Regions from separate parts of the Polaromonas sp. DSP2-3-2b2 genome, predicted to be linked through region 3. Evidence: predicted binding sites of a transcription regulator. Region 3 holds the regulator's gene; each other region holds the start of a gene.
The links. Region 3 encodes FNR, which switches genes on or off when oxygen is low (the NO sensors DNR and NnrR bind a similar motif). Its sites were predicted from a motif close to TTGATNNNNATCAA; they were not measured.

Region 1 (7,784 bases), on a different contig from region 3:
GGCTCGGTCCCCGGCTGCATGTGGTGCATTACCCGGTGCGCGGCGGCGAATGGCTGAACGTGGTGGCCATCGTGCATGGCCAGGTGGCGGGCGACCTGCAAAGCTGGGACCATCATGCCAACGGCGCTGACCTGCAGCAAGCGCTCGGTCACATGGCTAAGCTGCTGCAGGACCTGATCCAGGCGGTGACCGATGGCGGCAACCGGACCGGGCCCAGCTGGCGGCTCTGGCCGCTGAGCGACCGTCCGCCCATGACCAGCGCGCACCAGCAGGCCAGCGGCCGCGTGGCTCTGCTCGGCGATGCGGCGCACCCGATGCGGCCCTACCTGGCGCAGGGCGCCGGCATGGCAATTGAAGATGCGGCCGAACTCGGCTCGGCGCTGGCACTGGCGCTGGACCCGGCCTTCGACGTGTCGACCGTGCTGCAGCGCTACGCCCGAAACCGCTGGGAGCGCAATGCCCGGGTGCAGGCCCGGTCGCTGCGCAACGGCCAGATATTCCATGCCCAGGGGCCGCTGCGCTGGGCGCGCGATGCGTCGATGAAGCTGCTGGGGGAAAAGCTGCTCGACATGCCCTGGCTGTATGGCGCGATGCCCGGGGCTTTGTAATCTACTATCAAATCAATAGCTGCTTGCGCATGTGGACATTGCGCAAGAGCTGTTTTTCGCTTGAAAACCGGTTATAAATCCGCACGCAGCTTCCAGATTTTCGGAAACAGCACCACGTCGAGCATCTTGCGCAAATAGCTCACGCCGCCGGTGCCGCGCTTGAAGCCGATGACCGCTGCGTTTGCCTCCTTCAGACCTCTACAGACAAAGGCTTTTCATGATTTCAAACGACAAAGTGGCACTCGTGACCGGCGCAGGCACGGGCATCGGCAGGGCGGTGGCGCTGGCGCTGCTGGAGGCGGGCTACCGCGTGGTGCTGGCTGGCCGCCGCATCGAGCCGCTCATGGAGGCTGCCGCCGCGTCGGGCAGCGACCGCGCATTGCCGGTGGCCACCGATGTCAGCCGGCCCGAGTCGGTCGATGCGCTGTTTGCCACCATCAGGGAAAAGTTCGGCCGCCTCGACCTGCTGTTTAACAATGCCGGCGTCAATTCGCCCAAGGCCAGCTTTGAAGACCTGAGCTACGACCAGTGGCAAAACGTCGTCAACATCAACCTGACGGGTTCCTTTTTGTGCGCGCAGGGCGCCTTTCGGCTGATGAAGGACCAGCTGCCGCAGGGCGGCCGCATCATCAACAACGGCTCGATCTCGGCCCACGCGCCGCGTCCCCATTCGGCGCCCTACACGGCAACCAAGCATGCCATCACCGGCCTGACCAAGGCGATTTCGCTTGACGGCCGCAAGTACAACATCGCCTGCGGGCAGATCGACATCGGCAACGCCCTGACCGAGCTGTCGGCGCCCATGGCTGCCGGCGTGCCGCAGGCCAACGGCGAGATCGCCATCGAGCCGATGATGGACGTCAGGGAAGTGGCCGATGCGGTGGTTCACATGGCCGCGCTGCCGCTGTCCACCAACATTCAGTTCATGACCATCATGGCGACGACGATGCCTTTCGTCGGGCGCGGTTAAAACCAGACTTCCTCCAAAGCCGGCCAGGGCAAGCCGGCTGGCAATTTAAAAATGCCAGAAAAGTACCGAAAGATGATCTGCATCAACGCAGCAGCGGGAAAGGACGTTCTGCCCCTGTCTGCATTTGTATAATGAGAATCATTTTCATTTAAACGTGCAAGACCTCATGATCCAGACCCATTTTTCCTCTAGCGCGGCAGACATCGGACTGCACGAGCTGCCCCGGCGTCTGCTGGCGCAAGTGACCCGGCTGATGCCCGCAGGCGACGCCGAAGAACGCGAAGTGCTGCTCCGGCTGCTGGAAATCGGATTTTTGCCCGGCGAGCCGGTGCTGGTGATGGCGCGCGGTTTTCCCGGCAACGATCCGCTGGCGGTGCGCGTCGGCCACACGACGTTTGCCCTGCGCAGCCGCGAGGCGGCGCTGATCCGCGTCAGCCCGCTGCTTGCCGAAGGCGCTCCCGCATGACGACGGCCGCCAGTCCCGTGGCCGGGCCGCTGCGCGTGGCGCTGCTGGGCAATCCCAACTGCGGCAAGACCGCGCTGTTCAATTTGCTGACCGGCAGCCGCCAAAAGGTCGCCAACTATGCCGGCGTGACCGTCGAGCGCAAGGAAGGCCAGGTGCTGACCGCCTCGGGCCAGCGCGTGATGGTGCTGGATCTGCCCGGCGCCTACAGCCTGAACGCCCTGAGCGCCGACGAAGCCGTGACGCGCGACATCGTCATCGGCCGGCGGCCTGGCGAGCCTTTGCCCGACCGGCTGGTCTGCGTTGCCGATGCGACCAACCTGCAGCTCAACCTGCGCCTGGTGCTCGAAGCGCGAGCGCTGGGCCTGCCGATGGTGCTGGCGCTGAACATGAGCGATGCGGCTCGGCGCGCCGGCATCGTGATCGACCGCGAAATGCTGTCGCGCGAACTGGGCATGCCGGTACTGGAAACCGTCGGCGTACGCCACGACGGCGCGCATGAACTGCTGCGCTTTCTGGACGACTGGCCCGCACCCGGTGCAAACGCCGCCAGCGCCGCCGCCTGGCAGGCGCCAACCTTCGACCAGGTCATGGACACCCAGCTTGAAGTACGCCGCATCATGCGGCTGGCGGTCCAGGCGCCGCCCGACAGCCTGCATTCCGACGACCTGATCGACCGAGTGGTGCTGCATCCGCTGTGGGGCATGATCCTGCTGGCCGTTATTTTGTTCCTGATGTTCCAGGCAGTGTTCAGCTGGGCCACGCTGCCGATGGAGGCGATCAAGTCGGCCGTCGAGTGGCTCTCAAGCCTGCTGCGCAGCCACATGCCCGAAGGCGTGCTGCAAAGCCTGCTGGCCGACGGCATCCTGGCGGGCGCGGGCGGCGTGCTGGTGTTTTTGCCGCAAATCCTGATCCTGTTCCTGTTCATCCTGGCGCTGGAGGATTCGGGCTATCTGCCACGCGCGGCCTTTCTGCTCGACCGGATGATGGGCAGCGTCGGCCTGTCGGGCCGCTCCTTCATTCCGCTGCTGTCGAGCTTTGCATGCGCGATTCCGGGCGTCATGGCGACCCGCACCATCACCCACTGGCGCGACCGGCTGGTGACCATCATGATCGCGCCGCTCATGACCTGCTCGGCGCGGCTGCCGGTGTATGCGCTCCTGATCGGCGCCTTCATTCCCGAACGCACGGTGGCCGGCATCTTCAACCTGCAGGGGCTGGTGATGTTTGCGCTTTACGCCGGCGGCATCGTCAGCGCCATGGCGGTGGCGGCGGTGTTCAAGCTGTGGCGCGGCCATGCGCGGCCCACGCCGCTGATCATGGAACTGCCCGCCTACCGCGTTCCCAGCCTGCGCCAGCTGGCGATGGGGCTGCACGAGCGGGCCGTGATTTTTTTGAAACGCGTGGGCGGCATCATCCTGGCGCTGACCGTGATCTTGTGGTTTTTATCCACCTTTCCGGCGCCGCCCGAAGGCGCCATCGGCCCGGCGATCCAGTACAGCCTGGCCGGCCGACTGGGCCATGCGCTGCAGGTGGTTTTTGCGCCCATCGGCTTTAACTGGCAGATCGCGATTGCGCTGGTGCCGGGCCTGGCAGCGCGTGAAGTGGCGGTCGGCGCGCTGGGAACGGTGTATGCGCTGTCGGCCACCGGCGAGGATGTGGCGCAAGCGCTCGGTCCGGTGATTGCCCAGAGCTGGTCGATGGCGACGGCCCTGTCGCTGCTGGTCTGGTATGTGTTTGCGCCGCAATGCATTTCCACGCTGGTCACGGTGCGGCGCGAGACCAACAGTTGGCGTTATGCTTTTTTCATGGCGGGCTACATGTTCGCGCTGGCCTATGGGGCGAGCTGGATCACCTACCGGCTGGCCTTGACGTGGGGAGGGGCCTGAGCATGCTGCAGCAATGGATTGCCGGGATCATGGTGGCGTTTGCCGCCCTTTATGCGCTGTGGTACTGGATGCCCGCCGGGCTTCGCCGCCGGCTGGGGCGGGTGCAGAAAAAGCTCGGTGAAAAACCGGCTTGCGGCGCGTGCAGCAGTTGCGGCGGCTGCGCAACGGCCGGAAAAGCGCCTGTGGCCGATGGCGCTCAAGGGCAACGCCAGCCGTTGTGGATGCAGCCCCGGCGCTAGAAATAACGCGGCACTTGCATCACGGCGCGCAAAACAACCGGCCGGTTTATGCTACTGAATTAATAGCTGTTGGCGCATGCTGTGTGTACGCTAGACCGGAATCATCCTGACTGTCAATAACCGCAGTGGCGAATGTAGCGCTCGCGCTCATCGGGAGGAAACCTGTCCAGTAACGGGTTGCGGCGATGCGCCGCTCCGGGTCGGTGTCGCCGCCGGGAATACTCCCACTTTGGCCGGTTGAAATTTCCCCAGCTTCGCGCCACTTGGCTGACGATAGGTGCGTCATGAACTCACGCATCGGAGTGCCCTCTGGGGCGAAAATTCCACATTTAACGGTGACAGAGCCATGCGATTTGGGTTGGTATCGGCGCCGTGGGCACGGCCATCCTCGGCATGGTGCTGCTGGGCGACTCGACCAACACCGGCCGCCTCGTCAGCCTTGGGTTGATCGTCGCTGGTGTGATTGGTCTCAAACTCGCCACCCCGGCATGATCTGGCGCGGGGCGAGGCACGGCTCTGTAGCCGATCAATTCCTCGCCCACGTTGGGGCGCCTACGCTGACAGAGCGGTTGATCTGGCCAGTGGACAGGTTTTGGAGGCACTTCTTCCGCGAAGTGCCTGCATGTCGGCATGTCTGCTTCTTCTGGCCGGGCTCGGGTGCAGCCATCATTGACATTGGCGCCACATTGCCGACACCCGACCTGCCGATGCCAATGTCGGGGTAAACGGCTGGTCATGCCAGCTTGACCCTGCTTGCCGAAATATGCTGCGGTTTGGTGAAAGCCTCGGCCCGCAAGTTGCCAGCGATGGAACTGCAACTCGTCGATACGGCTGTTCAGGTGGCCGGGCAGGCGCGAAAGTACGGCTTTTGGGTACGCCCACGGGTCCAGGCCGTTCATCCTGGCCGATTGCACCAATTATGTTGAAAATGCCTGTGGCGCTATATGGACGGGCGAAGCATGCTATAACTTAAATAGCACTTAGGATTTTTCCGGACGTGCAACCCGCAGCAACAGCCCGCCGGCCGAGGCGGCCAGTGCCGCCAAAATCAACAGGTAGCCTGCGACATCGGCCAGCGGCGCGCCCATCTGGTTGAGCCTGAGCGAGGCCTGAATGCCCGCCGTGCTCGGAAACAGCCAGCGCAGGGCTTGCAGCGGCTCGGGCAGGGCTTCGGCAGGCCATGAAAAACCGGACACAAAGGCCATCGGCAAAGCCGTGAACAGCAGCACCTGCAAGGCCCGTTCGCGGTTGCCGAACCAGACGCCCAGCAAGGCGCCCAGCGTGCAGATGGCCGGAATGTAGAAGGCCAGCAACACCAGTGCGCCGCCGGTGTTGGCGCCACGCGGAAAATCCTGGGCCCAGAAAATCCAGCCAAAGTAGAGCAGGCCGCTGAGGTAGCCGACGCTCGAAAACCCGAGGATGCGGCCCAGCCAGGTCGCCGCATCGGCGCGGTGCTGGCCGGTTTCAGCCCACAGCCCGACCAGCATGGCCACGCCCATCAACAGCGTCTGCTGGATGATCAACAGGGCGACTGCAGGCACCACGTAGCTGCCGTAGCCTTCGGTCGGGTTGAACAGGGCCACCATCTGGGTGCCGATGGGGTTGCGACCAGCCTGGGCCTGCTGCGCACTTTGGCCGCTGGCCTGGAGTTTCCCGATTTCCACGCCGGCCGAGACGGTGCCGACGGCTTCGGCAAAGCCGGACAGCACCGCCTTGTTGAGCAGCGCATAACTGCCGTTGGCCTCGACCGTGATTACAGCCGGGCTGCCGCGTAGCACATTGCGCTTGAGGTCTCTGGGCAACAGGGCGTAGCCCTCGATCTCGCCGCGCCACAAGGCTTGCCGGGCCTGGCGCTCGTCGCCGATGACCATGCGCACGTCGATGCGCGGGCTGGCCTGGGCAAAACGCGTGATCTGGCGCGACAGATTGCTGTGGTCGTAATCCACCACCGCCACCGGCACGCGCGTGACGGCTTGTTCCGAATACGGCCAGGGGTAGAAAAACCCGTAAATCAACGGTGCAATCGCGATGAGCAGCAACACGCCTTTGTCAGCGGCAATGGTTTTGAGCGTGTCCACCCAGGCCCGCCAGACGCTGCTTTGCGCCTGCATCAACGGCCGCCCCAGGTGTCAGGCTGGCCGGCACAGCGGTTCAGCAGCGGGGCGCACAATGCTGCTAAAACAATAGCTGATAACGCAAGCGCCGTGAGGGTTGGCGCCGAATAAGACAGAGGTGCGGCCATTTGCAGCTGTTCCATCTGCAGGCGGATGTAATGGGTGTAGGGCAGCAGTTCGGCCCAGCCTCGCGCCAGCACCGGCATGGACTGCAGGGGAAAACCCACGCCGCCAAAGGCAAACGCCGGCGCGGTGATGAAGCCCGTGGTCGACAAGGCCGTGCGCAGCGAACGCGTGGCGCTTGACGCCAATGCGCCCATGGCCAGCGACAGCGCCAGAAAGGCCCACAGTGCCAGCAGGACCCAGGCCAGCGAGCCCGGCGGATGCCAGCCGCGGCCCAGCGTCAACCAGAGCATGGCCAGCGTGCCGACCATGCCCAGACCCAGCAAAGGCCAGAGCAACTTGCCCAGCAAAGCCGCCGCCGTGCTGCCCCAGCCGGCTTGTGGGCCCAGCCAGTCGGCCACGGTCCGGTCACGCAGTTCCCGGCCCACCGCCCAGGCACCGGCGGTCATCGCCAGGATGTGCAGCAGCGCGGGAATCAGCGCGGCGGCCAGGAACTGCTCGTAATTGAGCGAAGGATTGAACAGCGTCACCAGGCTGGTCTTGATGGGCTCCATCGAGACTTGCGTGGCCAGCGCCGGCTCGCCGCGCTTGTTGCGAGCTCCCAGCTCTACGCCGGCCGACAGCGTGCCGACGGCGCTGCGTACATCGCGCTGGATCAGGCTTGAATGCGTACCCAGCTGGGCGTTGTGCAGCAGCGTGACCTGCGCGGCCCGGCCCTGCTTGAGGCTGCGCGCAAAGTCGGGCGGAATGCTGACGACCGCATAGACCTCCGCGCGGCGCATGGCCTGTGTGACTTCGGTGGTGTTGCCATAGGGCCGCACCACCTGCAGGCCGGGCGTGGCTTGCAGAAAGCGAATCAGCTGGCGCGACAGGGCAGAGTGGTCCTGGTCCATCACGCCAATCGGCAAGCGGTTGGGCAGGCCGGCCGAGAAGGTCCACCAGAGGAACGCCACGGCCAGCAACGGCACCCACGAAATCATCGCCAGATCCCAGCGGCTGCGCTTCAGCCAGACGGCTTCACGGCGCGCGCTAGTGGCGAATGCCTGAACAAATCCCATTTTCAGTCGCGCGGCGGGCGGCTCATTGAACCAGCACACTCATGCCCGGGCGCGCGCCCTCGATCGGCGTGGCGGGCCTGGCGCGGACTTCAAAGGTGCGCGCGTCAAAACCCTGGCCGGCGCGGGTGGCGCGCCAGGTGGCGAAGTCGGGCAGGGCGGCGCTGTAGAAGACCTTGAAACGGACAGCTTTGTTGTCCAGTGCGGGCAGCACGGCGTCAAACTCGGCATTTTTGGCGAAGCGCTGCAAGTGGTCTTCACGCACATTGAGCACCACCCACTGGTCTTTCAGATCGACCACGGTCACCACCGCCACGCCCTGC
Region 2 (7,784 bases), on a different contig from region 3:
ACCCACCAGGTGGCTGATGCTGTTGAAGCGCTCGCCGTGGTACATCGGGGATCAGGCCGCGACGGCCGTCTTGATTTGCTCCAGACCCGGGCGACCGTGCCAATAGCCATTGCAGCCCGGCGCCGGCATGAACGGCTGCATGCGCGCCAGCGCCTCGCGCGGCGCGAGTGCCTGCGTTCGGGCCGCATCAAACAGTGCCACGATGTCGCTCATGTGCTGCGCCTGCGGGCTCAGGCGCAGCACATTGACACCGAGCGCGCGCATCTCGTCCAGCGAATCGACCAGGTTGCATACTTTTGATGACTGGGTCTGCGTGCCGTTGAGGACGAGAAATTCTTCGCTTTCGCGGGTCTTGAGCAGCAGGCCATCCGGGTGCTCCAGGCAGCTGAAGCGGCAATCGTCCTTGGGCAGGTTGCGGTGCCGCGCGGTGAAGCAGCGCGCAGAAAAGGCCAGCGGCATGCGGCCATAGGCAAACACTTCGGTTTGCAGCCCGTCGGGCCGGCTTTGCTGCAGGATGGCCAGGTCGTCACGCTTCATCTCCAGCGGCATGACCCAGCGGCTTGCGCCCAGCGACGCCATCCATTGCAGTGACGGCAGGTTGTAGAGGTTGAGTTGCGGCCCGGCGACGAACGCAACCTTGCCCGCCAGGCGCTGCACCGCGCCCATGTCGTTGGCTTCGACCCAAAAATTGCCATTGGCCGCAATCTTGTGCATGGTACCCACCTCGGCGCCCGATTCGAGCAGCACCTGCGTGGACAGCACCACCTCCTTGCCGGCATCCTGCAGCCTGACCGCGATGTCAAGCCAGTCGACCAGACGTAACTCGTGGCGGCGCGAGCAGACGGTTTCGCCCAGATAGACCACATCCACCGATGTGGCGGCCATCGCTTGGTAGAAGCTGAAAACGGTGTCACGCGGCCAGTAATACTGCAGCGGACCCAGGGCGATTTTTAAAGCAGGAGTTGTCATCATTTCCAGGGCCTGTGGTAGGCGCCGAGCGTGTGTTGCTGGCCTTCGGCCACCTTGTCCAGGCTGGCCATCCAGGCCGGTTTGGGTGCATAGCGATGGGGGTTGGCCGTGCAATGGTCAATCGCTTCACGCCATGTTTTCGTCACCTGCGCGACATACGCCGGGCTGCGCTGGCGTCCTTCGATCTTGATGGCGCGCACCCCCATCTTCATGAGCTGGGGCAAAAGTTCGAGTGTGTTCAGGCTGGTGGGTTCTTCGATGGCGTAATAGTTTTCATCATCGCCCACATCGAATCGCCCTTTGCACAGCGTGGGGTAGCCGGCATTTTCACCATCGGCATAACGGTCAATCAGCACGCCGTTCAGGCGCGACTCCAGACCCTTGGGCGTTTGCTGCCAGCGCACCGCCTTGGCCGGCGAGCACACGCCGTGGGTGTTGGGCGACTCGCCTGTGACATAGGACGACAGCGCGCAGCGGCCCTCGACCATGACGCACAGGCTGCCAAAGCCGAACACCTCGATTTCCACCGGCGTTTTTTCGATGACCTGCTGCACTTGCGTCAGCGACAGCACGCGCGGCAACACGGCGCGCACCACGCCAAACTGCTCACGGTAAAAATTGATGGCGTCGTAGTTGGTGGCCGAACCCTGTACCGACAGGTGTAGCCGCAGGCTGGAGTGGTGCAAAGCCGCATACTGCATCAGCCCCGGATCGGCCAGGATGACCGCGTCCACACCCAGGTCCGCCGCCTTGTCGAGCGCCGTGCGCCACAGGCCCGGGTTGGACGCCTGCGGGTAGGTGTTGAGCGCCATGAACACCTTTCGGCCGCGCTCATGGGCGTAGCGGATGCCGGTGGCAATGGCCGCCTCGTCAAAGTTCAGGCCGGCAAAATTGCGTGCGTTGGTCGCATCGCGCAGGCCCAGGTAGACGCAGCTGGCGCCGTTGTCAACCGCTGCTTTGAGCGCTGGCAGGCTGCCGGCGGGGCATACCAGTTCGAAGAGGGACGGGCGCGGGGCGTCAGCAGCGGCGGAAAGAGTGGAGGAGGCCATGCATATCAAGGTTCTGGCGTGAAGCCCGGAGCGGGCTCATTGCACGGTCACCAGCGTACGCTCTTGCCGGGTGGCGTATTTTGATCTTGGTCAAGAGGCGAGTGCCTGCCCAATCGAGGTGAATGCTGCCTGGCGGCTCTTGCGGCAGCCAAAAAGATAGCGGCCTAGCGATTTCTGATGGCGTTGTTGATGAAGTCGTTGAGCGTGGCTTGCAGGTTCAGGCTTTTGACCAGGCTCAGGCCGCTGGTCGTGGCCTCAATGACGGTCTGGTTGCGTATCGTCTGGTTGTTCAGCGTGTTCTGGATATACATCGCCAAGGGAACGATGGCGGCATTGGCTGAAACCGTGTTGCCGGGGCCGTTTTGCACCACTTGCGCTTGCGAGGAAACCTGCTGGCTGAGCACCTCGGCCTGCGCTGGCGTGAGTTTGCTGAAGTCGCCCACCTGAAACGAGGTGCTGGTGACCAGTTGGCCATTGATGAACAGCGCCCGACTGATGCCGAATGACACCATCAGGCCCGCACCCATGTCGAAGCCGCCGCGCAACTGGTCCAGCCTGTGGTTGCTGGCGGCCCGCCAGAGGGTGGGTTGCGGCGATGGCGCAAGGTTTTGCGAATGGCCGGCAGCGGTCGCAAGCAGTAACCACAGGCCTGCCATGAGCCTGCGCCTGGCCAGCAAGGACGGGGCGGGCAAGTGGTTCATCAGAAGTCTCCCGGGCCGAGTGCGGGCATCGTGACGCCGGCAAGTCCATCGCGGTTGATGCCCGCCCTCAGCGGCGCCTGGGGCGCCGCGCGCCAGTCGGCCGCCAGGTTGAAGCGAGCCGATTCCATGCGGTTGTGAATGACAAACAAAAGGCGGCTTTGCCAGCTGGCCTCAAAGTCCGGCCGCTGCACGGCGCGCGTGCCCTTGGCCGGATCACCGATCAGCACACGGTCACCGTGCAATCCCTTGACGACGACAAAATGGTGATAGCCGTTTTCGTTGATCAACACGATGGCCGGCACGCGTGCTTCCATCAGCTTGTCCAGCGATTGCTCGAATCCGTCGGCTTCAAAGCCCTGCGTTTTGAGGAAGCGTTTCATGTCAAGCAGTGAAAAGCCTTCGCGCTGGATTTTTTTCTGGTCGCCCTGCCGGTACATGGATTCAAACACCTGGCTCTCGGTCGTGGGCAGGCCGTAGTGGTGCGTCAGCAAGGTGGCGATGGCTGCCGAGCCGCAACTGTAATCATATCGCTGCAGCAAGGTGCCGGCCAGGCGCGCCTGGCGGATGCTGGTGACGGGCAGGGCCACATCGCCCCCCACCCAGCGGAAGATAAACCGGCTGCGACCCGGCGGGCGCTGCCCAAGCCCCTCACGATGACCTCCTTGTCAGTTCATCTGCACGTGCAAGATAACGGCATTCTGGATCAGCACATTGGCGCCAGAATTTTGAATCACCACCGGCAGTCCGCTCATGTTGGCGAAGGCGCCGGCACTGATGGCATTGGTGCCTGTCACGACGTTGGTCGCTGAATTGCCGGAAGTCGTGCCCGCCAGTTGCATGTCATTGACGACGACTTGCATCCCGCCGCGCTGCGCCTCCAGGGTGGTCGTCCCAACAGGCTTGTAGAACGGGGACTTTTCAGCGGTCGGCAGGACGGGCGCACTCTGCGCGATGGCCTGTGCCGGCAGGGCGATGACCAGTGCTGTGCAAGTCACCCAGGCGATGTCAAGTCGTTTCATTTTTATCCCCTCAATGTTCGATCGCGGAAAATCGGCATCAACCTTTGCCATGACAGCAGCGGTCGATGCCGAATTTGACTTACTTGCCGACGGCCAGGTTAGCCTGGACGTTCACGCTTTGCTGAACCAGTGAGGAAATGCCGCTGTTCTGGCTCGCCACCATGATGCCGGCTGCCGATTGCCCGACGCTGGTCATGGTGTTGGCCAGCCTGAAGGTACCGGCAGTGACTGTAGGACTGCCGCCAGCGCCGCCGGTTCCTCCCTGGCCGACACCACCGGTGCCGCCTTGAGCTGTGTTGGTGCCGCCGCTGCCACCCGCGCCGGCGCCGCCGGTTCCGCTGCCGCCCGCACCGCCGTTGCCCGCCGCATTGTTGCCGTTGCTGGCGCTGCCATTGGTGGCGGGTGCGCCGGCGCCCCCGGTTCCCAGCCCTGCCGTGCGGGTGCCACCGCCGCCAGTGCTGGTCGGCGTACCGCCCGCACCGCCCGCGCCTGAGTTGCCGGCGGTGGCATTGCCGCTGTTGCCGCCCGTGCCGTCGCCAGAACCGCCGCCAGTGCTGTCTGCGTTGCCGCCCGTACCGCCAGCACCGCCATTGCCCAGTCCGCGATCATTTCCGCCGCTGGCACCGCTTGCGCCCGAACTGGCGTAGCCCGCAGTGCCCGAGCCGGCACCACCCCCTGCGCCCGAGCCGGCACCGCCGGCCGTGCCGCTGCCGCCACCGCCGGTGCCACTGGCTGTCGCTGTGCCGCCGCGGTTGTTTCCAGTGGCATTGCCTCCCGTGCCTGCAGCGCCCGAGCCGGCAGTGGCGCTGCCGTTGGTGGCGCTGTCGTGGGTGATGGCACCGTTGGAGGCACTGCCGCCGACTGCGCCTACAGCGCCGTTGCCGACACCACCCGTACCGGTGGCGCCCGAGCCGGTGGCTGTGCCACCCAGGCCATTGCCGCCGGCACCGCCATTGCCATTGCCGCCTGCGGCAGAGCCGGCGTTGTAAGCGGTATTGCCGAGGTTGTACACCGCATTATTCGAGACCGTGCCGGTCAGGTTGCTGGTCGCCGTGGCCGTGGACTGGTTGAAGGCGTTGGTGAAGGTGCCGGTGGAGCCGTTGTTGACAGCGGCCGAGCGTGCGGCGCTGGCCAGCGCAGCGCCGGAACGCTTGTTGGAACTGCTGTCGGTCCTAGTAGTGCTCGAAGTACTTGCGGTACTTGAACTCGTGTTGGTACTGGTGTTATCGCCGATCGAGGATGTCTGATCGGTTTGTGCAAAAGCCCCTCCCGTAAAGCCGAACATGACTGCCATGGCCGAAGCCAAAAGTGTCTTTTTCATGAAACCTCCTCAATTTGGTTAACGTTGTTTGACAAACAGTTCCAAGTGAATTGCGTGACCGCAAATCGAGGCTGACACAGCAACTTCAATGCCAAAGCTTCCACTGAACTGATAAAAACCCCTCCGTCAGGGGGGAATTGAAAAATCTGCGGTTATTCAAATCCTCCGGCCATCGCGCCGTGTCCATGAATCGGGGTCAGACTGTCACGGTTCCATGACAGTCCATGCGGTTACTGCAAGATCGGGCGGGCTCCAGCCTTTCGCTGTAGGGGGTCTGCCCAACAGGGAATCAACACGCAACCGCGCGCATCAACGTGCTTTTGCGGGCCTGTCCCAACCTTGCGACAAGTTCAAAAAATCTGATCAGCCACGCAAGAGAAAGGGCCATAAGAGAGGCAATGAAAATTCTTTTTATTTTTTGGCCAGAAGTCCGTCTTCAGGGGCTTTGCCGCGGATGAGCTGAAAATGTCTCAGCCTTGTGACAGCCGCGTATTTGCATCGCGTGCAATTGATCAAATTACTTTTTGTCGCAATCTTTTATTGCTCACTCAAAGCGGTAAATGTTCTGGCTCCTTGCAAGCAAAAACATCGGTCCATAGCGTGCGGCCGTGCAAAAAGAAGGGAGCGTCCATGAACATATCCTGTGCTTCGCGGCCAATGGCTGTCCTGGCCTGTTCCGTCCTCGCCATGACGGCAACAGCTTCTCATGCACAAGAAGCAGCCACGTCCAGCAGCCGCATAGAGCAATTGCAGCAGCAACTGGGCGAGCAAGCCCGCCAGATCGAATCGCTCAGGCAGGCCGTGGCCGATCAGGAAGCGCGTCACCGCGAATTGCAGCGTTCCTTAGGACAGGAGCCCCGCACGCTGGCCGGGCCAGCCGGGGCTGCGTCGCCATCGCAGCCAGCAACTGATACGGCATCCGATACCAGCCAGCGGGAGGTGCGCGTGGGGAGCGCGCCGCCCGAGGAGCGCCAGCCCCCTGCGGTCGCTCCGTTGTTCGACCAGCCCGGCATTCTTACCCCCAAAGGCAAATTCGTACTCGAGCCTTCGCTTCAGTACGTCTATTCATCAAGCAACCGGGTGGCCTTGGTGGGCTACACCATCATTCCAGCGCTGCTGATTGGTCTGGTGGATGTACGCGAGGTCAAGCGCAACACCGTCACCGGCGCCCTGACAACCCGCTACGGCTTGAGCAACCGGCTGGAGCTTGAGGCCAGGCTGCCCTATGTCTACCGATCCGATGCCACCATCAGCCGCGAAATTTTCACCGGATCAGCCGCTGACAATGCCTTCAACAACAGCGGCAGAGCGATCGGCGATGTCGAAGTGGCAGCGCGCTACCAGCTCAATGAAGGCGGCGCAAACCGGCCCTATTTCCTGGGCTCCCTGCGCTTCAAGTCGCGCACCGGCAAGGATCCGTTTGAAGTGGTCACAGACTGCGTCACGCGGTGCATCGGCAACACAACGGGAACGGGCCTGCCGCTCGATTTACCGACCGGCTCTGGTTTTTACTCGCTGCAACCGGGCGTGACCTTTTTGTTCCCGTCCGACCCGGCGGTTTTCTTTGGTGGCGTCAGCTACACCCATAACTTCAAGCGCAGCAATGTGAGCCGTCTGGTGCTCAACGGCGAGCGCGAGTCCATAGGCAGCGTCGAGCCCGGCGGGGTTTTAGGCGTTAATTTCGGCATGGGGCTGACACTGAACGACAAGTCTTCGCTCAGCATGGGGGTTGACCTCAATTCCGTGGGCCGCACGCGCCAGAACGGCGATCCGGTGCGCGGCTCGGTGCGAACCCAACTGGCCAGTCTGCTGCTGGGGTACTCCTACCGGTACAGCGACAAGACTGCTTTCAGTGTCACGGTAGGAGCCGGTCTGACGCAGGATACACCGGACCTTTCCCTGACCCTGAGAATTCCCATGTCGTTTTGAAGGGGTGTCATGACCTTGAGAAAAGTCCTTTGCGTCAGCTTGGCGGACAACTCTGCGCAGGTCGTCAACCATTTGCGGATTGAAGGCTGGGAGGTATTGATTGCCGCAGACCTGGCTGCGGCGCAACGTCTCCAGGGACATCCCTCGGTGCAGGTGGGCCTGCTGCTGCTTGGCAATTTGCCGGCTGATCGATTCAATACCGTGGAAGAGTTTTTGCGTCTCTCGCGTGCAACGGAGTGGGTGGGCGTGATCCCGCCCGAGGGGCTTGATCTGCCGGTCCTGCGCGAACTGGTGCTGAACTATTTTTTCGATTACCACACAATGCCGCTGGATTGGCGCGTGCTGGACCTCACACTGGGCCACGCCTTTCGCCGCGCCCATTTGCGTGGCCGTGAGGATCAAGCCGGGCAGGCCGCCAGCAGCATGGGCATGGTCGGAAGCAGTGCGGCGATTCTGCGCCTGCAGCATCAGATCCGTAAAGTGGCCACCAATGAGGCGCCTGTGCTCATTGGCGGAGAAAGCGGCAGCGGCAAGGAACTTGCTGCGCGCGCCATTCACCAGAGTTCCATGCGTGCCGCAGGGCCGTTTGTCGCCATCAATTGCGGCGCGATTGCGCCATCTCTGATTCACACGGAGTTGTTTGGTCATGAGCGGGGCTCCTTTACCGGCGCAACGGCGGGCAAGCTGGGCTTGATCGAATCGGCCAATGACGGCACTCTTTTTCTGGACGAAATCACCGACCTGCCGCTCGAACTGCAAACCAACCTGCTGCGGTTTCTTCAAGAACACACGATTC
Region 3 (7,784 bases):
CGCTATCTTTACGCCCAGGCCCGGTTGCTCGGACTGGGCCAGAGCCTTCCCCTGATTCCCCGGCTTGACGATCCCAAGGACCTTTACCAGCTTCTCAAGCCGGCCATTCTGAACAGCAAGGCGCCCATGAAACAAATTACCCACAACACCGAATCGATGACCACATGACCCAGCACATCCGACTGATAGGCGCACCTACCGACGTTGGCGCGGGCACGCGCGGCGCCTCGATGGGTCCGGAAGCGTTCCGCGTGGCCGGCCTGCAGCCGACGCTGGAAAGCCACGGCCTCCGCGTCACCGACCAGGGCAACCTGAGCGGACCGGCCAACCCTTGGCAATCGCCCGTCAGCGGCTACCGCCACCTGGTCGAGGTCGCGGCCTGGAACCATGCGGTTCACGAAGCGGTGCACGCGGCGCTGGAAGGCGGCGACATGCCGGTGCTGCTGGGCGGCGACCACTGCCTGGCGATTGGCTCGATCAGCGCGGTGGCCCGCTACTGCCGCCAGCGCGGCAAGAAGCTGCGCGTGCTGTGGCTCGACGCGCACACCGACTTCAACACCGACGCGCTGACGCCGACCGGCAACACGCATGGCATGCCGGTGGCGGTGCTGTGCGGCCATGGGCCGGCCGAACTGACCGGCATTGGCGGGCTGTCGCCGGCGATTGAGCCTTCGGCCATCCGCCAGATCGGCATCCGCAGCGTGGACGCCGGTGAAAAACGCTTTGTCAGTGAATCAGGGCTGGAAGTGTTCGACATGCGCTACATCGACGAAATGGGCATGAAGCGCACCATGGAGGCGGCGCTGGCCGGCATGGACGACGACACGCACCTGCATGTGAGCTTTGACGTGGACTTTCTGGACGCCAGTTTCGCGCCCGGTGTCGGAACGGCGGTCAAGGGCGGCCCCACCTACCGCGAAGCCCAGCTGTGCATGGAAATGATTGCCGACACCGGCCGCATGGCATCGCTTGACGTGATGGAACTCAACCCTGCGCTTGACGTGCGCAATGCCACGGCCGAAGTGGCGCTGGATTTGATCGAAAGCCTGTTCGGCAAAAGCACGCTGATGCGCTAGGGTTAGCGCGAAACCTCCCGGCTCTTTCATCACGGCGAGCGGGTCGTTCAATGGCTATACGCTACTGAATTCATAGCTGCTTGCGCATACTAAACCTGCGCCAGAGGTCTATTTGATACTGAAAATCCTCACGGCGTGACGCACCAGGGCGCGGTATCGTGCGCCAGCCCCATCCACAAGGCCCAGCCAGAAGTCGCAGCCAATGCCAGCCCGGCCAGGCGAATTCCCCATTCACCGCTGCCGCCGCCGCGCAAGCGCAACAGCAGCCAGGGGCCGATCAGCAGGGACACGCTGCTGCCCAGGGCAAACAGCGCCATGGTCAGCGCGCCATCGAGCGGACCGCCGCTGAGGGCCGCCACCAGCACCGCCGAGTACAGCAAGCCGCAGGGCATGAAGGCCCAAAGTGCGCCAATGGCCAGCGGCGCGCCCCGGCCCCAGGACGCATTGAAAGCCCTGACCCGACTCCAGACGCTGCGCGCGGTGCTGTCGAGCCAGACAGGCTGGCGGGCCAGCACGACCAGCATCAGTCCCATCATCATCACGGCCACATGAAACAGCGTCCAGACCGGGCGCATGACCGCCGTCTGAGTGGTCAGCCATCCGAGGCCCTGCATCGACGCTGCCGCTACCGCGCCGAGCGCCGAATAACTGGCCAGCCGGCCGGCCTGGAAGCTCCAGAGAGCTGAAGTCTTGCGCGCGCCGGCCGCGTTGCCGATACCCGCACAGGCTGCGCCGCACATGGCGACGCAGTGCGGCCCACCGGCCAGTCCCATCAGTAAGGCCGTCATGGCCAGCGAAGTTTGCATCAGAGCGTTCTAAATGATCCGGGAAAACCTTGCACGCGTACGGTCAGCCTGAAGGTAACGGTCAAAGACCATGGCTACACCCCGCACCACATACCAGCCCATCGCCGTCACCTGAAGGCCGGTGTCGCTAACCTCCACCACGCCCTGCGCCTGCATGGCGCAAAGCTGCTCCAGTTCGGCGGCAAAATAACTTTTGAAATCAATCAAAAACCCCAGTTCAATCGACTCGAACTCCAACTGGCCCTGGCACAGCAGCGCCATGATGACACTGCGCCGCACCAGGTCGTCGCGGGACAGCGCCAGCCCCCGCACGACGGGCAATTGCCCTTGGTCCAGGTGGTCGTAATACTCTTCCAGGGTCCTGGAATTCTGGCTGTAAGCTGCGCCTACCTTGCCAATGGCCGAGACCCCCAGGCCGATCAGGTCGCAGTCGGGCTGGATGCTATAACCCTGGAAATTGCGGTGCAGGCGGCCTTGGCGTTTGGCAACCGCCAGCGCATCGTCAGGCAGGGCAAAGTAATCCATGCCGACGTGCACATAACCGGCATCCTGAAAAGCCGAAAGAGTGTGCGACAACATGGAGAGCCTAGCGCTGGCGCCAGGCAGTTCAGCCGCATCAATCCGGCGTTGCGGCTTGAAACGCTGGGGCAGATGGGCGTAGGCATACAGGGCGATTCGGTCCGGCCGCAGTTGCAGGACCTGCGCCAGCGTGCGGTCAAACGACTCCGGCGTTTGTCGCGGCAGCCCGTGGATCAGGTCAATACTGACAGATTCAAAACCCCTCAGACGCGCGGCTTCGACCAATGAAAAAACCTGCTCGGCAGGCTGGATGCGATGGACCGCTTTTTGCACCGCCGGATCGAAATCCTGGACCCCGAAGCTCAGCCGGTTAAATCCCAGTTCCGCCAGCGTGGCAAGTCGCGCGGGATCAACGGTTCGTGGATCGACTTCAATGGAATACTCTCCGCCCGGTGCAAACTGGAAACTACGCCGCAGCATGGCCATCAACTGGCGCAGTTCGCCATCATTTAGAAAGGTAGGGCTTCCGCCGCCCAGATCGAGCAGGCTGACCGCTTGACCCGTGCCCAGATGGGCAGTGTACAAATCAAGCTCGCGACCAAGGTAGCGCAGATAAGTTTCACCGCGCTCATGGTGTTTGGTGATGATCTTGTGGCAGGTACAGTAATAGCAAAGCGATTCGCAAAAAGGAATGTGCACGTAAAGCGACAGCGGCAACCGCATGGCAGCCGCCCCGTTTCGGCGCTGCGCGAGTGCCTGCGCTAGCTGTTCGGACGTGAAGGCCTCCACGAAGCGGTCTGTCGTCGGATATGAGGTGTAACGGTGCCCCAGAGCATCGAAACGGCCTATCAGTTCGTGAATGGGGATGGGCATACAATCTGCTGCAGGTACGTTTGCGACGGTTCCTTGAACGCGCACCCGCGGCTACGGAGCAGGCACAGCCAATGTATCGTGAAGTTCGCCTTGTTTGTTTGACATATGTCAGCGGTCAGCATGTCTAAAACCATGTAACGAACCCTCGTGAGGAGAATGTCATGTTTGAGGTTACACCAGAGTCCATGGGGACGGGCAAGCGCGGAGAAGCCTCAAGCGACGCCAGACTCCAGCCCATCAATCCTGCCGCCATAAAAGTTGCATGCTCCAATTGCAACCTTCGTGAACTCTGCATGCCCATGGGCCTGAAGGCCGATGAGATGGACAGGATCGAGGAAGTGGTGGCTGTACGTCGTAAGGTCAAACGCGGCGGCCGCCTGTACAGCAACGGTGAAAAATTCACGTCCCTGTTTGCCATCCGCACCGGCTTTTTCAAAACATGCATTACCACCGAAGACGGTCGTAATCAGGTTACCGGTTTTCAGATGGCTGGAGAGATCATCGGTCTGGACGGCATCGTCAGGGAACACCACACCTGCGACGCTGTAGCGCTGGAAGACGCTGAAGTGTGCGTGATGCCGTTTGACCGCATCGAAGAGTTGTCCAGGGAAGTTGTATCGCTTCAACGCCATGTGCACAAGATCATGAGCCGCGAGATCGTTCGTGAACATGGCGTGATGCTGCTGCTGGGCAGCATGCGCGCAGAGGAGCGCCTGGCCGCCTTTTTACTCAATCTGGTCCAGCGACTCCATGCTCGCGGCTTCTCGCAATCCGAACTTCTGTTGCGCATGACGCGAGAGGAAATCGGCAGCTACCTAGGCTTGAAGCTCGAAACGGTCAGCCGAACTTTTTCAAAATTCGTCGAAGACAAAATTGTGGAAGTCAAGCAGCGCCATGTGCGCATCCTTGATACCGAAGCGCTCAAACTGATCGTGAACAACAACCAGAAAACCTGCTGACACTGAAATTTTTCTGTGTGGGCTGACTGACAAACGTTTTAATTTGCCTTCACTTCTTTGGCACCGCTTTCGAGCCGACCATCTGCGGCCAATTCGCGACGATTTACTTCGAATGGCGACATGGCAAGCAGGGTCGTCAAGGCACTCGACACCATGGTCAGCAGCCAGAATACAAAAAAAGCCAGCGTATAGACGGCGTCCCGAGACAACGCCAGAGGCTGGCCGAACCAATGCAGGCTTTGCGGATCAACCAGGGCAAACACCAGCATCTCTATCACGCCCGCCACCAGAAAGGCAGGCCATGCAATCCACATCATTCGTTGGGCCAGCATAGAATTTAAATCTTTCTTGCAACTTGAGGACTGAATGGACGGATCCTTACCGAATTTCCTTCACTTTTCAAGGCTCGGCAGGCACCTGGACACCTGTGGCCGCATGATTTCGGGCCTGCATCGCTGGCGCCATGTTGGTGGAGGATGCCTCCCGATCCGCTGCAACCGACCGCGTTGCCTGACCGTAGCTGGTCACGACAGGATCGGGAACCTTGATGGCCAGGTACAAGGTGATGAATGAGGCGACGATCACTACGGCGGGTCCTGCGAAAACCATCCACACATGCCCAAATTTCCACCAGGGTTGTCCGTGTTCTTCGTTCATGATATTTCCATTGTTATATGTTAGCGGGGCACCAGAAATACCGACTTCTCGACCACGCGTCCAGGCGAGTTGACAGCCTCGATTTCAAAGTGGATTTCATGCGAGCCTGGACTTGCAGCCTCGTACGGCAATTGCAGGGTAATAGGAACCCCGCGCGCTTGGGTTGCATCGACAGTGAGTGTGCCTTCGGAGGCTAGCATCAGACCCGGCAAGCCTGTGGCGGTAATGCGGTAATGCTGGGTGGTTTCGGTCGCATTCATCACTTGCAGGCGATAAACATTTTCGATCTTTCCGCCGCTGACGATACGCGCCAGCGAAGCACGGTCACGAATCACGTCGACCTTGAATGGGGAGCGCAACGCCAAACTAATGAACAAGGCGGCAGTAACGCCCAGCAAGATGGCCGTGTAGACCAGCACCCTGGGGCGGAATATGCGACGCAAAAGCTGCGATCTGCCCCAGCCCTGTACCACCGCATTCTGTGTTGAATAGCGAATCAGGCCGCGCGGATAGTTCATTTTGTCCATCACGGTATCGCACACATCGATGCACGCCGCGCAACTGATGCACTCGTATTGCAGACCTTTGCGGATGTCGATCCCCGTCGGGCAGACCTGGACACAAAGTGTGCAGTCAATGCAGGAACCCAAGTTCAGGGCAGTCGGATCGGCCTTCTTGGAACGAGATCCGCGGGGTTCACCGCGCGCCTCGTCATAGGTGACAATCAATGTGTCCTTGTCAAACATCGCGCTCTGAAACCGGGCATACGGACACATGTACTTGCAGACCTGCTCGCGCATGTAGCCTGCATTGCCATACGTGGCGAATCCATAAAAGAAAACCCAGAAGGTTTCCCACGGGCCCATGCCTGCATTGATGAAACTGACGCTTAGTTCCTTGATAGGCGTGAAATAACCGACAAAGGTAAACCCCGTCCACAAGGCCAGAGCAATCCACAAAAACTGCTTGCTGGCCTTGCGTGCCAACTTGTTGACGGACATGGAGCTTGCATCAAGTCGCAGGCGTGCCGAGCGGTCGCCTTCGGTGATTTTTTCAAGCCAGAGAAAGATTTCGGTGTATACCGTCTGCGGACAGGCATAACCGCACCACTGGCGACCGGCCACAGCCGTGAACAAGAACAGCGCCAATGCCGAAATGACCAAGATGCCCGAGAGGTAAATGAAATCCTGCGGGTAAAGAACCAGACCAAGAATATAGAAACGCCGTGCTTCCAGATCAAACAATACGGCTTGGCGCTGACCCCATTCCAGCCACGGAAGGCCGTAGAAGACTAGCTGGGTGATAAAAACCGTGGCCCAGCGCCACTTTGAAAAAAATCCCGTGACGCTACGTGGATAAATTTTCTTCTGAGCTTGATAAATGCTGCCAGTCTCACCATCGCCAGTTGCTGACGCGGCCTGCAACTGCTCTCCGGCCATTACCGTGATGGGAATGACTTTTCGAGGAGTTGGCTTTAAATTATCCACAAGTACTACTCCATGCAAAGCCCCAGTAGAAGCCTTGCCGGGTAAAAGATCAATTCAGCGCTACTGCGCCTGGCTTGTTTGACAAGCTCCAAACATACGATGCCAGAACACGAATCTGGGATTCGGTCAGTTTGTCCTTTTGCGCAGGCATCTGGTTTACCTTGCCATTATTGATCATGGCCACGATTGCGTTTTCACCCCATCCGTGTAGCCAGATATCGTCGGTCAGGTTAGGAGCACCGATGGCTTGGTTGCCTTTTCCATCCACACCATGGCAGGCCGCGCAGGCACCGAACTTACTTTTCCCGAGGGAAGCCTTGACCGAGTCGTGTGGGCTGCCTGACATGCTCAGAACATATTGAGCCACGTTGCGCACATCATCCGGGGTTCCTACGGCGGCAGCCATGGGGGGCATGTTGCCAATGCGTCCTCCGACCAAGGTTTCAACAATCTTGTCGGGTGTGCCGCCATGCAGCCAGTCCTTGTCCGAAAGATTTGGGAATCCCTTGCTGCCACGGGCATCTGATCCGTGGCATTGCGAACAGTTGTTCATGAACAAACGCTCGCCAATCGCCATGGCTTGAGGATCGCTTGCCACATCTTCGGGCTTCATGCTGTTGAACCTGGCGTACAGTGGCTCAACTTCTTTGTTGCCTTTGGCCACTTCGGCTTCGTACTGGCCAACCTGGCTCCAGCCAAACTTGCCGGCGAAGTTGCCAAGGCCGGGATACATGGCAAGGTAAGCCAGCCCAAAAATCACGGTAATGATGAACAGCCACACCCACCAGCGTGGCAATGGGTTGTTCATCTCGCGCAGGTCGCCGTCCCAAACGTGCCCGGTCGTATTGTCGTTGGCGGTCATGGCCTTGGCCTTGCCGCTGAACCATAGCAGCAGCAAGCAGGCAAAGATGCCGATCAGCGAAATGCCAGTCACGTAGACCGACCAGAAATTACTGGTGAAATCGCTCATTTTTTTCTTCCTTGTCCAGTTCTTGGGAGCTGTGGGTCTTCGTCTTGTTCAAAGGGCAGTTGGGCTGCCTCGTCGAAGCCCTTGGCATTGCGGCTAGACCACGCCCACACGACGATTCCGATGAAGACGAGAAAAGTGGCCACCGTTACGATGGACCTGAGTGTGTTGATTTCCATGATCGTCTGCCTTCGTCGGCTTATTTGCGGTGAATTCCGAGCACCTGCAGATAGGCGATGACGGCTTCAATCTCGGTTTTCCCTTTGACATCGGTAGCCGCCGACGCAATCTGCTCGTCAGTGTAGGGCGTGCCCACCGTGCGCAGTCCCTGCATGTGGGTTTTGATCGAAGTGTCGTCAACGATGTTTTTCATCAGCCATGGGTAGGCAGGCATGTTTGATTCGGGAACCAAATCACGCGGATTGTTCAGGTGAATCCGG

Region 1: a site for FNR is predicted at 1,651-1,664, ahead of ACP7AD_RS11425 (FeoA family protein). Genes of this name have one in related genera too.
Region 2: a site for FNR is predicted at 2,099-2,112, ahead of ubiU (ubiquinone anaerobic biosynthesis protein UbiU). Genes of this name have one in related genera too.

Annotation. Positions count from the first base shown of each region.
Region 1 covers NZ_JAFCTH010000011.1:105,706-113,489, forward strand. Annotated here, with positions in the region: gene ACP7AD_RS11410 (FAD-dependent monooxygenase) at 1-608, shown strand, start outside; partial or broken gene ACP7AD_RS11415 (tryptophan 2,3-dioxygenase) at 680-781, opposite strand; gene ACP7AD_RS11420 (SDR family oxidoreductase) at 826-1,578, shown strand; gene ACP7AD_RS11425 (FeoA family protein) at 1,745-2,044, shown strand; gene feoB (ferrous iron transporter B) at 2,041-3,930, shown strand; gene ACP7AD_RS11435 (hypothetical protein) at 3,933-4,169, shown strand; gene ACP7AD_RS11440 (SMR family transporter) at 4,521-4,661, shown strand; partial or broken gene ACP7AD_RS11445 (transposase domain-containing protein) at 4,967-5,086, opposite strand; gene ACP7AD_RS11450 (ABC transporter permease) at 5,150-6,280, opposite strand; gene ACP7AD_RS11455 (ABC transporter permease) at 6,280-7,464, opposite strand; gene ACP7AD_RS11460 (HlyD family secretion protein) at 7,487-7,784, opposite strand, start outside.
Region 2 covers NZ_JAFCTH010000019.1:28,285-36,068, reverse strand. Annotated here, with positions in the region: gene trhA (PAQR family membrane homeostasis protein TrhA) at 1-45, opposite strand, end outside; gene ubiV (ubiquinone anaerobic biosynthesis protein UbiV) at 52-969, opposite strand; gene ubiU (ubiquinone anaerobic biosynthesis protein UbiU) at 969-2,018, opposite strand; gene ACP7AD_RS14575 (hypothetical protein) at 2,183-2,719, opposite strand; gene ACP7AD_RS14570 (C39 family peptidase) at 2,719-3,306, opposite strand; gene ACP7AD_RS14565 (hypothetical protein) at 3,385-3,789, opposite strand; gene ACP7AD_RS14560 (hypothetical protein) at 3,818-5,059, opposite strand; gene ACP7AD_RS14555 (acetate kinase) at 5,690-6,988, shown strand; gene ACP7AD_RS14550 (sigma 54-interacting transcriptional regulator) at 6,998-7,784, shown strand, end outside.
Region 3 covers NZ_JAFCTH010000020.1:14,798-22,581, reverse strand. Annotated here, with positions in the region: gene ACP7AD_RS14840 (ornithine cyclodeaminase) at 1-168, shown strand, start outside; gene rocF (arginase) at 165-1,076, shown strand; gene ACP7AD_RS14830 (sulfite exporter TauE/SafE family protein) at 1,205-1,882, opposite strand; gene hemN (oxygen-independent coproporphyrinogen III oxidase) at 1,892-3,274, opposite strand; gene fnr (fumarate/nitrate reduction transcriptional regulator Fnr) at 3,511-4,233, shown strand; gene ACP7AD_RS14815 (hypothetical protein) at 4,272-4,565, opposite strand; gene ACP7AD_RS14810 (nitrogen fixation protein FixH) at 4,633-4,890, opposite strand; gene ccoG (cytochrome c oxidase accessory protein CcoG) at 4,911-6,377, opposite strand; gene ccoP (cytochrome-c oxidase, cbb3-type subunit III) at 6,427-7,347, opposite strand; gene ACP7AD_RS14795 (cbb3-type cytochrome oxidase subunit 3) at 7,344-7,523, opposite strand; gene ccoO (cytochrome-c oxidase, cbb3-type subunit II) at 7,544-7,784, opposite strand, start outside.